2 regions of the Streptomyces sp. NPDC049837 genome follow, and region 1 is predicted to be linked to the other one. Evidence: riboswitches for the same ligand, from Rfam matches in the RefSeq annotation. Region 1 holds a riboswitch; the other holds the start of a gene.
The links. Region 1 has a riboswitch for cyclic di-AMP ahead of AB0J57_RS06570 (LysM peptidoglycan-binding domain-containing protein). Riboswitches for the same ligand answer to the same signal wherever they lie in the genome.
Positions count from the first base shown of each region.

Region 1 (5,087 bases):
TGCTGATGGCTCCTGATGCCTGAGTGCCCGTGTGAGTCTGGTTCGCCGCCCGCACCATGGTCAAGGGACCCTTTCGGTCAACCGGCGATCACCGTGTGTGGAGTTACGTGGAGGCGGTTCGGCAAGGTCAGCGGGATATCGCCGGAGGGATATGAAGACCCAATTCACCAACGCTTCACAGGAAAATCCGCGCCGGGGTGGGAAACCGGCCGAATGGCAATCCGCCCGGCGCGCCGCCTTGTGTCCGGTTGACACGGAATCGTGCCGGAACGCCGCCGGGGCCGGCCGCGTGCGTCGCGGCCGGCCCCGGCGGGGAGAAGCGGGTCGGTCAGTACGGACCGTTGACGTTGTCGATGGAGCCGTACCGGTCCGCCGCGTAGTTGCAGGCGGCGACGATGTTGGCGACCGGGTCGTAGGCGTCGTTCGCCGTGCCCGGCACGTGGTAGGCCTCGAAGGTCGGCGCGATGACCTGGAGGAGGCCCTTGGAGGGCGTGCCGTTGATGGCGTTGATGTCCCAGTTGTTGATGGCGAGGGGGTTGCCCGAGGACTCGCGCATGATGTTGCGGTGGATCCCCTCGTACGTACCGGGGATACCGTGCTGCGCCATGATGTCCAGCGCCTCCCGGATCCAGCCGTCGAGGTTGTCCGGGTAGGAGGCGGCCTTGGCGGCGACCGGAGCGGCCTTGCGCTCGGCGGACCGGTCGGCCCGCTCGGGCGCCGAGGAGCGCTGGGCCGGGGCCTTGGCGCCGATGGTCAGCTTGAGGCCGGGGCGGATCAGGGACGGGTCGGCGCCGACGGCCTTCCGGTTGTCCTCGTAGAGCTTCTTCCAGCCACCGCTCACCCCGTGGTCCCTCGCGATCTTGGAGAGGGACTCGCCGGCGACGACGGTGTGCGTTCGGGGGGCGGCGGCCTTCTTGGCGGCGGCGGGCGCGGCGGCCGGAGCGGCGGCCGTGATGCCGGCGGTCACCGAGTGCGCGGCGCTGGTCGGCGCGGCCGCGGCGGTGGTGGCACCGATCATGGGGAGCGCGAGTGCGGCGCCACCCGTTCCCGCGGCGACGAATCGGCGGGTGAGCGGACTGTTCTTGGGACGGCGGTGCTTACCCTTTGCGGGCATGGGGCGTTCCTCTCCGTCGCCTGCGAGGTGAGCTGTCGGGTTCGGACTGGAGATGCCCGGCCGCGGTGTCAGCGCGGCTTCACCCCGAGCCGTTCCGGTGTTCCCCGGACCGGCGGCTTACCTGGGTCCCCCGCTCCTGCCGTACGTACGTGAGTGGTGGGTGCGGTTTCCGGACGGCGGCAGGATTCGGCGGTCCATCCGGATTGAGGGTGACCGTAAGCGAGAGGGGTCGCGGGGAACAAGGCTGGAATTGAATGCCCGGGCCCTTCTCCGCGCACCTGGCGGGCCGTCAACTTTGCTGCTGAAAAGCCGAAACAAGGCCCCGGGAACGCCGAGGCACCGGTGCGGGGCGGTGATTCTTGTCACGCGCGGCAATGTGGGGTGACAAGTCGCTTATGTTCTACGCAATATGGGCGGTGTCGGCTTTAGTCATGAAACGCCTATAAGGGAGAAAATGGGGCGGAAGGTGCCCGGGAGTGGGTGGCGCCGCCGGTTACTCGCGAGGAACACCAGGCGTGAACTAAGGTGAGCGCCCCGATCGGCTCCCCTGTGGATCCCAGGACAAAACGGTCCTGGCCAGGTCGATCGAAGGATGTCCTGTCAACCAGGACGCACATTGCAGTGCAGGGCGACGTGATGTCGGCAACTCCGCCAGACGTCGGCTCCGTACGGGCCGACGAGCCCTCGTCCTGTCACCCGGGACTCGAGGTGTTGGCCCTTCTCTCATTCACCTACCTCGCGAAGGCAAGGCAGAGATGGCACGAGTCTCCCGACAGCACTCCGGCAAGCAGACGCATCCCGTCGACGAGCTGCTTCCCCTCCCCAAACTCACCCTCTACGGCTTCCAGCACATCCTCGCGTTCTACGCGGCGGCGGTCATCGTCCCCGTACTCCTCGGCAACGCCCTGGGGCTGTCCCGGGAAGAGCTGGTCTACCTGATCAACGCGGACCTGCTGACCTGTGGTATCGCCTCGATCATCCAGGCGCTCGGCGTCTGGAAGGTCGGCGCCAGGCTGCCCCTGGTCCAGGGCGTCACCTTCACCGCCGTCTCACCCATGGTCGCCATCGGCATCGGCGCGGGTGGCGGTACGGCCGGTCTGCTGGTGGTCTACGGCGCGGTCATCACCGCCGGTATCGCGACATTCCTTTTCGCGCCCTTTTTCGGGAAGTTGGTGAAGTACTTCCCGCCGATCGTCATCGGCACGATCCTCACCATCATCGGCATGACCCTGATACCCGTGGGGCTCCAGGACGCGGCCGGCGGCGCGCACCTCATGGGGGAGCCCGAATACGGCTCCGGGAAGAACCTGGCGTACGCCCTCGGCACCCTGCTGCTCATCCTCGCCGTGGTCCGCGTCGGAAAGCCGTTCCTCAGCAGCCTCGCCGTCCTCATCGGGCTCGTCGCCGGCACCGCCGTCGCCTGGCTGCTCGGCGACGCGCACTTCGGCGCCGTGAAGGACGCCGACTGGTTCGGCGTCAGCACGCCCTTCCACTACGGCATGCCGAAGTTCGAACTGCTGCCCATCATCGCCATGGTCGTGGTCATGCTGATCACGATGGTCGAGACGACCGGTGATGTGTACGCGATCGGCGAGATCACCCGTAAGAAGGTCGACAGCGACACCGTCACGCGCGCGCTGCGCGCCGACGGTGTGGCGACCGTTCTCGGTGGCGTACTGAATTCGTTCCCGTATGTGGCCTTCGCCGAGAACATCGGACTTGTCCGGATGTCAAAGGTGATGAGTCGTTTCGTGGTGGTCGCGGCCGGTATCTTCATGATCGCGCTGGGGCTCCTGCCGAAGGCCGGAAGCCTGGTCGCCGCGGTGCCGCACCCCGTGCTCGGCGGCGCGGCCATCGCGATGTTCGGCATGGTCGCCACGGTCGGCATCCAGATCCTGGGCAAGGTCGACCTGCGCGAGGAGCGCAACGCCCTCATCCTCGCCGTCAGCCTGGGCGCCGCCCTGCTCCCCACGGCGGTCGCGCCGTTCTTCGACCGCATGCCGGACGACGTGCGTGCCGTCCTCGACAGCGGTATCACCCTGGGTGGCCTCACGGCGATCGTGCTGAACCTGTTCTTCAACGCGTTCTCGCGCCGCAGGGCGATGGAGATCGACTGGGAGGACTACGAGGACGACGGCACGCCGCCACCGCCGGTCGGCGCCGCCAGGCTCTGACCCCGGTGGGCCGTCCCGTGCCGCCCCGAGCCTCCGCCCGCCGGGCCGGCCGCCGACTCCGGCCCGGGCGGGCGTCCGCACCGGGCGGTCCGCATGGGGCGGGCACAGCGGGCGGTCCGCATGGGGCGGGCAGAGCGGGTGGACCGCACGGGGCGGGCAGAGCGGGTGGACCGCGCGGGCGGGCTCAGCGCAGCGGGCGGTCCGCATGGGGCGGGCACAGCGGGTGGACCGCACGGGCGGGCTCAGCGGCCCGTCGCGTCGAACGGGGGCTCCTCGCCCACGTCGCCGATCAGCTCCCAGAAGTGGTCGACCAGCCGGTGCAGGTAGGCCGAGCGCTCGGCGGCGACCTCCTTGAGGCGGGAGTCGTCGTTGCGAGCGACCAGATGGCCCATGTAGCGCTCGGAGAACTCCGCGAACTCCGCGTGCATCGTGCGCAGCGCGTCGCCCACCAGCGTCTCGTTGACCACCACGATCTCGGCCACGGGCGCCACGTGGACCTTCCAGCGGCCGTCGATGGCCGAGCGCAGGTGCCCGGCCAGTTCCTCGCCGCGGCCCATGATGCCGACCAGCTTGCGCAGCGACAGACCGAGGGCGTCCACCAGCGCCCTGGTCTGCCGCAGGTCGCCGTCCCACTGCTGCGCCGCCTCCGCCTTCCGGTACTCGGCCGGGTCCATCCCGATCCGGTAGGCCAGCCGCTCCGCGCTCAGTTGCCGGGCCAGTCGGTGCTCGGCCAGCGTGCGCGGCTCGACGCCCATCAGCGTGGTGGACGAGCACCACAGCACATCGGCGAGGGCGAAGAGCTGGGGCTCCGACGGGACGTGGGAGCCCTGCTCCCAGGCGGCGACCAGGTCGGGGTGGACCGGGACGCCGCACGCGGCCATGGAATGGGCGACCTGAACGGTGCTCAGGCCCATGCGGGCCCGCGCCGCTCTGGCCTCCGCGGGGGAGAACGGAGTGCTGTACACGAATGAAACACCTCGCTGCACCCGGCGAGCGTAGGGCGCTTGGGGGAGAGGGGACCGGTGGATGAACATCCAGGAGCGGGCAGATTAACAGATGGCCGACTCGTGCGAATGCCCAGATTTCCCTTCGATCGCAAGGTGTACTCCGCTTTATGGGGTGTAAAGGGCGGATGAACGGTCCAATCCTCTCCCTGATCGAAGGGTGGCTGTCCGTTAGCCGGAAGCTGCCGGCCGGTAGTCGGACACCCCCGCCCCGGCGTCTATGCGCAACGAGGTGACGACGGCGGCGTGGTCCGAGTAGAAGGGGCCAGGTCCGTGCTGCGGAAGGCGGGTGTCGACCGTGTGGGACCCGGCCACCGAGACGCCCGCTCCCCGCGCGAACACGAAGTCGATCCGGTCCGGCGTGATCATGTAGTCGTACTCGGGCAGCGGACTCCACGTCCGGCCGGCGGCCGCGCAGACGTCCGGGTTCGCGGCCCGGTAGGTGTCGGTGAACCCGGCGTCGGTCACCACCTTGGTGGCACGCAGCGCGTAACGCAGGCCGAAGTGGTCCGGGCACCCGGCGTACCGGGACGTCCAGTCGGCGGCCGGCAGGGTGTTGAGGTCTCCGGCGAGGATCACCGGATCGGTGTTGCCGGCCAGCATGGCGGGCAACTGCTCGCGGATGATGTCCGTCACCTGTGGCAGTTGCGCGCCCGACTCGGCGTCACGCACCTCGGCGGGCGAGTACGGGACCGGCCGGCCCGCCCGTACCGCCACCGCGTTCGCGTCGACCATGTCGCCGATCCAGGGGTTGGTGTACCCCAGCCACATGTCGAAGAGGCTGACCTGCCGGCC
Region 1 covers NZ_JBFAMP010000002.1:451,239-456,325, forward strand. Annotated here, with positions in the region: gene AB0J57_RS06570 (LysM peptidoglycan-binding domain-containing protein) at 329-1,114, opposite strand; cyclic di-AMP (ydaO/yuaA leader) riboswitch at 1,119-1,316, opposite strand; gene AB0J57_RS06575 (nucleobase:cation symporter-2 family protein) at 1,870-3,288, shown strand; gene AB0J57_RS06580 (transcriptional regulator) at 3,531-4,253, opposite strand; gene AB0J57_RS06585 (endonuclease/exonuclease/phosphatase family protein) at 4,464-5,087, opposite strand, start outside.

Region 2 (5,087 bases), 330 kb from region 1:
GTACGCCTCGAGGTCTTCCGTGCGTTCGAGGTAGAGGCTACTCGTCAAGTGGTCAAGAGCAACCACGTCCAGATCAGAAATGTTCGGAAAGGAGAAGATAACGAAAGGTCCCGAGAGTCCCACGTACTCACCCGTCGCGAACGGCAGGATCTGGAGCCGCACATGAGGCAGCCGCGCCCACTCCAGTAACCGCCGCAACTGCTCCCGCATCACGCCCGGCCCGCCCACCTGCCGCCGCAGCACCGCCTCGTCCAGCACCGCCTCCAGCCTCAGCGGGGGATCGGCGCGCAGCACCTCCTGCCGCGCCATCCGCACCCGCACCAACGAGTCGACCGTCGCCGCCGGAATCCCCTCCAGCGCCGCCCGGGTCACCGCACGCGCGTACTCCGCCGTCTGCAACAGGCCCGGCACCACCGACGTCTCCAGCGTCCGTGCCGTGCACGCCTGCGCCTCCAGGCTGATGAAGTCCTGGTACGGGGGCGGCAGCACGCCCCGGTACGCGTGCCACCACCCCGTCCCGCCGCCGTCCGCCGCCGCCCCCGCCAACGCCGCCAACAGGGCGCGCAGCCGCGGCTCGTGGACGCCGTAGGCATCGAGCAGCTTCGCCACGTCCGCACCCGTGACCCCGCTCGTCCCCGTCTCGATCCGGCTCACCTTCGACTGGTGCCAGCCCACCAGCCGCGCCGCCTCACGGCTGGTCAGGCCCGCGGCCAGGCGCAGCCCGCGCAACTCCTCGCCGAGCTTGCGCCGGCGCACCGCCGGGCCGTGCCGACCGCCTCGCATGACCGCCTCCTCCCGCCGTCGGGACCTTTCCGCCACCGGGCCGCCCGCGGTGGGGCCAACCCGTCAGTTTGCCGCCCAAATCCGGTCTCGCGTCGCAGAGTTCACCGCTTCGAGCGACAGATATATGCATATCTTGGTGGATCGCCCCCATCAGGGGCGACATAAGTGGCAGTCTGGCGCGAAGCACAGTCCGAGGCCGTCCCCACAAAACATCCGGTACGTGTCGGAGCCCGGCCCCGGTGGGAAAGGGACAAGGTCGCCATGGCAGACCATCAGGAAGCATCCGTCACTCTGCCGAGCGATCCGGCCTCGGTCTCCGCCGCCCGGAGATACGTGGCGGACGTCCTCGCGGAATGGGGCCTCCCCGGTGAGGCGGAAACGGCCGACACGGTGCGGCTGATCGTCTCCGAACTCGCCACCAACGCCGTTCAGCACACCTTCGGTCAGTCGCCGACGTTCACGGTCGACGTCCGGCTGGAGCGTGACGAACAACTGCGCATCGGCGTCACCGACAGCCACCCCCGCTGGCCGCAGCGGCTGCCCGCGGCCGTACAGCAGGACAACGGCCGGGGGATGGTGATCATCCGCTGGCTCACCGCCGAATGCGGCGGCCGTCTCTCGGTCACCCCGACCCCCGAGGGCGGCAAGACCGTCTGGATCGCCCTCCCCTGGACGGTCCCGGTCCAGACCTGACCCGCTCCCCGCCCTGTGCAGGCGGTCCCTCCCTACGCCCCCCGCCCGAAACCCCCACGCAGCAACGCCCGCAGCGACTGGGCCGCAGGCCCCGACTCGTCGCCCCGGTGCGCCACCGAGATCGTCCGGCGGAACGCGGCCGGTTCCAAGAGGCGCACACCCAGCGGCGCCGGATCCATCGCGGCGACCATCTCCGGTACCACCGCCACCCCCAGGCCCGCGCTGACCAGCGCGCACACCAGCGCGTAGCCCGGCGACTCGCACACCACCGCCGGTCTCGCCCCCGCCTCGCGCAGGGCCCCCTCCACACCCCGCCGCGCCGGATGCGCCGGGGCACTGCTGATCAGCGGCTGGTCCGCCAGCTCGGCCACCGCCAGCCGTCCCGAGCCCTCGGCCAGGACATGACCCGGCGCGGTCACCAGCACCAGCTCCTCGACCAGCAGCGGCTCCAGGAACACGCCCGTCGGCGGCGGCTCGGCGCCGGCCGGCTCGTACGCGTGCGTCAGCGCCAGATCGACCTGCCCGGCCGCCACCGCGGCCACCCCACGCGGCGGCTCGTACTCGGTGACCGCCAGTTCCACGTCCGGGTGGGCGCGCCGGAACGCGCTGAGCACCGGCGGCAGCAGGTGGATGCCCACGGTGGTGAACGTGCCCACCCGCAGCCGGCCGCCCGTCAGACCGTTCAGCAGCGCCAGCTCGTGCCGCGCCCGTTCCATCTCGTCCAGCACCCGGCGCGCCCGCGCCACCAGCACCTCGCCCGCCGCCGTCAGCCTGGCGCCCCGGTGATGGCGCACGAGCAGCGGCGCGCCCGCCTCCCGCTCCAGCTTGGCGAGCTGCTGGGAGAGCGCGGGCGCCGTGTAGCCGAGCCGCCCCGCGGCCCGGGTGATCGAACCGGCTTCCGCGACCGCGACGAGCGCGGCCAGCCGCACGGGGTCGTACATTAAGCGTTCCTTTAGGCAGGCCCTCAAGATTGCAAGTACACGCTAAGGCCTCCGGTGCGTCAGCCTGGGTGACCATGGACGCACAGCTCATCGCCTTCATCGGTGTCGCGGCAGGCATGGTCGCCATGCCGGGCGCCGACTTCACCGTCGTCGTGCGCAACTCGCTGGCCTCCCGCCGCGCCGGTGTGGCGTGCGCGGTGGGCGTCGCGGGCGGGCTGGTCGTCCACACGGCGCTCGCGGTCGCGGGGCTCGCCGCGCTCCTGGTCGCGGTGCCCGTCCTCTACCGGACGCTCCAGATCGCCGGTGGCGCGTACGTCCTCTACCTGGGCGTCCAGGCGGTGCGCAGCGCGCTCAAGGGAGCCGGGACGGGGGCGGTCGAGGGGGAGCCGGCTCTCGGCGTGGGGCGGAGCCTGCGGCAGGGGTTCCTGACCAACGTCCTCAACCCCAAGGCGCCCGTCCTCTTCCTGAGCCTGCTGCCGCAGTTCGTGCCGGACGGGGCGGCCGTGCTGCCGCGCACGCTGCTCCTGGCGTCGATCGTGGTGGTCCTCGCCCTGGTCTGGTTCCCGGCCGTCGCGCTGCTGGTGGACCGGCTGGGGCGGTGGCTGCGACGGCCGCGCACCGCCAGGGCCGTGCAGGGCGTCACCGGTGGTGGACTCGCCGCCCTGGGGGTGTCGCTCCTGGTCGCTCCGGTGGCCGGTCGCTGAGCCCGCGCCGTACGAGATGGGGGAGGAGCCCCCACAGGCCGCCGCACACCAGCAGGGTGAAGGCGCCCGCCGCCAGGCCCTCGGGCCTGCCGTGCACCACGTCCACGACCAGCGACACGGAGCAGGTCAGGGCCAGCGCCAGGACCACGAACCCGATCCTCGCCAGCTTCGACGACACGGCCACGATGCGCGCCTTGGCGCCCCGCTGGAACAGCGAACGGTGCAGTGCGGCCGGGGCGGTGAGCAGCACCGCCGCCACGACGGACAGCAGCAGCGTCACGACGTACATGCCGCGCTGGTACGAGTCGAGCGAGCCGAAGCGGGGCGTGAACGCCAGGGTCAGCAGGAAGGCGAACAGGATCTGGACGCCGGTCTGGGTGACGCGCAGTTCCTGGAGCAGCTCGGCGAAATTGCGGTCGGCGCGCTCCAGGGGCGTCTCGTTGCGCGTCCCGTCGCGCGCGGTGCGGGGGCTCTCGCCGGACATTCCCGACGAGTACCCCCGCACCACGGGTCATGCCCGGAGCATCAGCGGACGCGTCCGTACCAGACCGACTTCGACCAGATCTTGTCCAGCTTGACCACCGAACCCGACTTCGGCGAGTGCCAGATCTTGTTGTTACCCGCGTAGATACCGACGTGGTAGACGTTGCTCCCACGATGGAAGAAGACCAGGTCGCCCTTCTGCCGGCTGGAGGCGGAGATGTGGCGGGTCTTGTTGTACTGCTGCTGTGCCGTGCGCGGCAGCGTCTTGCCGACCTGCTTGTACGAGTAGAGCGTCAGGCCGGAGCAGTCGAACCGGGACGGGCCCGCCGCTCCGTACTTGTACGGTGCGCCCTTCTTGGACGCGGCGATGTTCAGCGCCTTGGTCGCGTGTGCCGGGGCGGCCTGTGCCTCCGATACGGCGCCGGGCGCCAGCATCGGGCCGCCGACGGCGGCGAGGGTGAGTGCCGAGACGGCACCGGCCCGGGACAGCAGAGACGGGACATGAATCTGCGCGGTCATTGCGCAACCCTTCGTCAGCCGCCTGTGAAGGATGACCTGTCGGGTTCGGGCTGGCGAAGTTGCCCGGCCGCTGACGCGGCTTCACCCCAAGGGAGACCGACCGTACGAACACCGTCCGGTCACCCGCACTGCTTGGGTCCTCCACTCCTGCCGATCCACTCCTGTCGACCAGTCATCCGGACGGCGGCAGGACTCGGCGTCCGCCCGGACCGCCCCGCCGCGGTGGCGGGGGCTTGTCGTCGTCAGGGATCTTGACCCATGTCGGGGTGAAATTCCGAGTCGAAACGGCCTTATGTGAGGCTCCTCACGACTGATCCATTCGGGTGGACAGGGCCGATTTGGTGCCCGGCGGCGTGACATCGACGAACCCCGTACCAGGGCCGGAACCTGATATTCCGCCAGATGTGTACACCGGGTGCGCAACTCGCGTCGTACCAAATTCGTCCGGTTGCGTACGCTGAACGAGGGAGCGGTCCTCGTACTCCTGAGCCCATCCGGGGGAGGGCTACGTCGGTCCCACGCCTCGATTCTGAGGCACCGTCACGCGTCCCGCGCGCCGTTCGCCGTCAAGCACCCGCAACGCCCGCGCCAGCGTATGGGCATGCACATCGCTCTCACCGCGCTCATGCATCGAGGTCAGGGCGTCGCGCAGCGCGGTCGCACGCCCGACGAGGGCCTGTGCCGCGCGCAGGGCGCTGTACGTGTGGGTGGCGCGCGCCGGATTGATCCGGCCCAGGAGGTCGACGACTTCGAGCCAACTGTCGACGAACGCGCTTTCGGCGCGGGTCAGTGCGGGGAGCGGTGGCCAGTCCGGAGGTTCGGGAGCCGGCATCGCTCACCTCCCGCGGTTCGGGACGACGTGGTCCGCCAGCCCGTACGCCACGGCGGCGGCCGCGTCGAAGACCGTGTCGCGCTCCAGGTCGGCCTCCACGCGCTCGCGGGTCCGCCCGGTGTGGCGGACCAG
Region 2 covers NZ_JBFAMP010000002.1:119,656-124,742, forward strand. Annotated here, with positions in the region: gene AB0J57_RS05155 (helix-turn-helix transcriptional regulator) at 1-783, opposite strand, end outside; gene AB0J57_RS05160 (ATP-binding protein) at 1,045-1,476, shown strand; gene AB0J57_RS05165 (LysR family transcriptional regulator) at 1,509-2,417, opposite strand; gene AB0J57_RS05170 (LysE family translocator) at 2,492-3,121, shown strand; gene AB0J57_RS05175 (DUF6328 family protein) at 3,057-3,605, opposite strand; gene AB0J57_RS05180 (C40 family peptidase) at 3,647-4,123, opposite strand; cyclic di-AMP (ydaO/yuaA leader) riboswitch at 4,128-4,332, opposite strand; gene AB0J57_RS05185 (hypothetical protein) at 4,629-4,955, opposite strand; gene AB0J57_RS05190 (ATP-dependent Clp protease proteolytic subunit) at 4,959-5,087, opposite strand, start outside.
Region 2: it holds a riboswitch for cyclic di-AMP, as region 1 does, so the genes downstream of both, AB0J57_RS05180 (C40 family peptidase) here and AB0J57_RS06570 (LysM peptidoglycan-binding domain-containing protein) in region 1, are expected to answer to the same signal.